Regions from separate parts of the Bacillus sp. GW823-FHT06A11 genome, predicted to be linked through region 2. Evidence: riboswitches for the same ligand, from Rfam matches in the RefSeq annotation. Region 2 holds a riboswitch; the other holds the start of a gene.

Region 1 (2,200 bases), 990 kb from region 2:
GTAATTGGCGGTTTATGCTTTATCGAGACGACGTTAAACAATCAAGGAGAAATTGTACAAACTAGCGCTGCCAACAGACTTGTGTTTGGAGAAATTAAGTCTCAAAATTCAGAGAGAGTAAAGCATATTTCTAAAGCATTTTCAGGTACGAAATCTAGTTTTGTTTTAAGTGAAAATATTACGCAAGATATGTGGCATAAATATTTATTTATTACTGTAATGTCAGGTGTGACAACGTTAATGCGTGCACCAATTGGACCAATCCGTGAAAGTGAAGGCGGCCGTGATTTTATCCGTAATGTGTTTGAGGAATCTGTACAAATCATGAGAGTATTAGGAGCTCCAGTAAAGGCTAATATTGCCCAGGAACATATGAAAACGATTGATAAAATTTCGTATGATATGAAGTCATCAATGCAACGTGATATGGAAAAGGGTTCGTTTATTGAAGGGAAGCACTTGCAAGGATATTTACTGGATGTAGCAGAGAAATTTTCTATAGCGGCACCATTATTAGAATCTATATATCAAAATTTAAAGGTGTATGAAGAGATGACCTTTAACAAATCTGTAATAGAATTAGATGTATGAAAAAATAAAAAAGATAGCAATATATAAGTGTATTGCTATCTTTTTTATTTTTTTGTATGACAAATTATTTATTTCTTTTCGTTCTATCTGTCAAATTTATTTCCTGTTCACGTTTACCATATAACTGATTAATTTCATTTGCTACTGCATCTAAATATGAATCGGAAAAAATAGGCTTCTTTTCTTTAGACATATGGGTCTCCTTTGCGGATTTTTAATATTCATTATGTATATTTCTCAGCGGATTATGCGCAATCATTTTAATTTTTTTCTTATTAAAAATTTTTGTTTACTTTTTGAAAATAAAGGAGTATTATAATCCACAGTTTCAATTTTCTAAATCGCTGAAACCGCATGGTACGGGGGACCCGTTTTTACGGATTAGTACATAATCCGATGGGGTGAATCCTTGAAAAAGGTAGGGCTACTCATAGGCCCGAATCCGACAGCTAACCTCGTAAGCGTTATATTGAGAAGGAAGGTGGAGCTTGTGCGACAAAAAAAATAATGTCTACAAGTCTATTTCGCTATGGCTTGTAGACATTTTTTGTTTTCTGAAGAAATAGTTTACTGGCTGTAACAAGCAGAAAAGTTCGTACAAAATTATTGGAGAGTGGACAGCATTGGTTTCATCTATTAAAAGATTTTTAATTGGAAGACCGTTAAAATCAACAGAGCTTGGAGAACAAAAGCTTAATAAAACGAAAGCTTTAGCTATTTTATCTTCTGACGCATTGTCATCAGTTGCTTACGGTCCAGAACAAATTTTAATTGCTTTAGCAGGTGTGGGAGCGATCGCTTATTGGTATTCCATTCCGATCGCTGTTGGGGTATTAGTATTATTGACAGCCCTTATTTTATCTTATCGTCAAATTATTTTTGCTTATCCGCATGGCGGGGGAGCGTATGTTGTATCAAAAGAAAATTTAGGGATGAATCCAGGCTTAATTGCTGGAGGATCTTTATTAGTCGACTATATTTTAACTGTTGCGGTAAGTGTATCTGCAGGTACAGATGCGCTAACATCTGCTTTTCCTAGTTTACATGCACATAATGTAATCATTGCGATTATATTTGTTATATTTATTACGATCTTAAATTTAAGAGGAGTAACGGAATCAGCTTCTGTTTTAGCATATCCTGTTTATTTATTTGTTTTAGCCCTATTTATATTAATTGGTGTAGGCATATATAATATTTTGACTGGTCACGTTTCACCAACTTTACACACGCCGATCGGAACGCCGGTTGCGGGTATTAGTTTGTTTTTACTGTTAAGAGCATTTGCATCAGGTAGTTCTGCTTTAACAGGTGTTGAAGCAATTTCAAACGCAATTCCGAACTTTAAAGATCCTGCGCCAAACAATGCTGCAAAAACATTGCTTGCAATGGGTGCATTACTTGCTGTGTTATTTTCAGGAATTGTATTTTTAGCTTATTATTACGGAGTGACGCCGAGTAAAGAAGTAACAGTTGTTTCTCAAATTGCTGAACAAACATTTGGACGTAATTTCATGTACTATTTCATACAAGGTACAACAGCTTTAATATTAATTCTCGCAGCTAATACAGGCTATTCTGCATTTCCTTTATTAGCGGTTAACCTCGC
Region 2 (2,200 bases):
CTGGCTTTTTTTCTGTTTACTTTTTCAAAATACAGGAGTAATATATCAGCCAGAATATATTTTTTTGTAAACGCTGAGTCCAATTATATGGAGCGGAGGAACCAATTTGTGCAGTGTCACTAGGGGTGAATCTTTCAAATTTGAAAGTAGGGCTACTCTCAAATCCCGAATCCGACAGCTAACTTCGTAAGCGTCTTGAGAGAGGACGGTGCCATGATGGATACATCACTTCATCGATCTGATTAGTATAGGGGAATATCAATCTATGTTTGATTTCTTTTATACTAAGGAGGATGAGGTACATGGAACTAACACTTATTTGTGTTGGAGAAGAAAGTAAGGTAAATAGTTTAAGAGATCTAGTTGCATTTCAACATGAGTTAGTTATTTTTACAGCAAATGAAGAGGTAGCGGCTGAAGTTAGGAATTGTGGGTTTGATTGGACTTATAGTTTTAGTAAGGAGCAGGATTTTACTAGTATTTGTGAGTGTATTAAGAAGGTCATTTTACTAGGGGATGAGCTTCCAATCGTTAGTTTCTTCACAGAACACATTCGTTTTTCTTTTCAAGCACCTATTACTGTTGTTACAAGGAATAAACGATATCCAGCGAGGCTCTATGAAACAATTGGAGCTAAGTTTGTCGTGTTTACAAATTGTGATAATATTTCTTTTTTATTTTCTGAATAGGGCGGGGGAAGAAATGATGAAGGTACTATTACTTGGAGATATAGCAAATCGTTGGGCAGTATCGGTAGAGCGAGTTCAAGAATTGGTTCAAATTGATCCTCTTTTTCCCGGGCCATATATTATATTACCGTCAAAAGATGCTTTGTATTTAGAGATGGATATTACCGAGTATGAGCAGCTACATGCAGAATTGACACAAGTTTATATTCGTGGGAGAAATTTACGTGCATTTTTAAGAGGAGAATAAAGGTTGAATAAAAAAGAGCGAATGCTGAGTGCAACAGGCTATGCACTTCATGTCATTCGCTCTTTTTATTTCATATTTAAAAGGTCATTTTTAAGAAAAGAAAAGAGAAATAAAGAAAATAGATGAAATAATAGTAATAATCTTCAATGTAAGCGTTTAAATGAATGTAAATATTATTATTTTCAGCAATTTCCCCCTTTACAAGTGAAATATAGAGGAGTATATTTACTCTCATAAATCATTCATAAAATTTCCAAAAAAACCTAAAATCGCTGAGTTCCAGAAATGGAGCGGGGGAACCAATTTTGTGCATCGTCACTTGGGGTGAATCTTTCAGTTTTGAAAGTAGGGCTACTCTTTAGGCCCGAATCCGACAGCTAACCTCGTAAGCGTTTAGAGAGGAGGTTTACTTTTTGTTGTTCATTTTTTGAACACTGAGTAGAGCTCAGTGTTCTTTTTTAATATTTAAATGGTAAATTTTAACAAAAGAAGAGAGGGATAGTTATGTTAGATGTTGTAATGGTCGGGATTTTTATTTTATTAGTTGCATCGATGGCAAGTCTTGCAAGTTGGTCAGATAAAGTTGTGAAAGAAGGAAAGCAATCATGATGATTGTCTTATCGGTTATTGTCGCAGCAATTACAGTGTATTTAGTGTATGCATTATTAAATCCAGAGAAGTTTTAATTAGGGGGAATCATTCATTATGATTTGGGTTGCAGTCATTATTACAATGCTCTTGTTTATTTTAGTAGCAAAGCCAACGGGGATTTATTTAGAAAAAGCTTTTCAAGGTAGCAAAACGTTAGATAAAGTATTCGGGCCTTTTGAAAAACTTATTTTTAAAATTACGGGTGTAAAAGCATACAATCAAACGTGGAAACAGTACGCATTATCATTAGTTTTATTAAATGGATTTATGATCGTTGTCGTATACTTCATTTTCAGATTACAAGGTGTGCTGCCACTAAATCCAGCGCATATTGAAGGGATGGAGCCTACGCTCGCTTTTAATACAGCAATTAGTTTTATGGCTGATACAAACTTACAGCATTATAGCGGTGAAAATGGTTTATCTTATTTATCACAATTAATCGGAATTACATTTTTAATGTTTGCGGCACCAGCAACGACATTAGCGCTCGTTATGGCTTTTATAAGAGGACTTGCTGGAAAAGAACTTGGTAACTTTTTCGTTGATTTTACGAGAGCGTTAACGAGAGTGTTTCTTCCTATCGCATTTATTGCGGCACTAGTTTTTGTCG

Evidence for each region. Region 2 has a riboswitch for cyclic di-AMP ahead of AC1Q8L_RS08395 (SipW-dependent-type signal peptide-containing protein). Riboswitches for the same ligand answer to the same signal wherever they lie in the genome.
Region 1: linked by a shared signal. The riboswitch ahead of AC1Q8L_RS03180 (APC family permease) and the one ahead of AC1Q8L_RS08395 (SipW-dependent-type signal peptide-containing protein) in region 2 are both predicted to bind cyclic di-AMP.

Annotation. Positions count from the first base shown of each region.
Region 1 covers NZ_JBXAHS010000001.1:666,758-668,957, reverse strand. The annotation lists gene panE (2-dehydropantoate 2-reductase) at 1-591, shown strand, start outside; gene AC1Q8L_RS03185 (hypothetical protein) at 656-784, opposite strand; cyclic di-AMP (ydaO/yuaA leader) riboswitch at 924-1,070, shown strand; gene AC1Q8L_RS03180 (APC family permease) at 1,215-2,200, shown strand, end outside.
Region 2 covers NZ_JBXAHS010000001.1:1,659,600-1,661,799, reverse strand. The annotation lists cyclic di-AMP (ydaO/yuaA leader) riboswitch at 62-209, shown strand; gene AC1Q8L_RS08410 (hypothetical protein) at 303-689, shown strand; gene AC1Q8L_RS08405 (hypothetical protein) at 703-936, shown strand; gene AC1Q8L_RS08400 (hypothetical protein) at 940-1,062, shown strand; cyclic di-AMP (ydaO/yuaA leader) riboswitch at 1,197-1,342, shown strand; gene AC1Q8L_RS08395 (SipW-dependent-type signal peptide-containing protein) at 1,441-1,545, shown strand; gene kdpF (K(+)-transporting ATPase subunit F) at 1,542-1,622, shown strand; gene kdpA (potassium-transporting ATPase subunit KdpA) at 1,642-2,200, shown strand, end outside.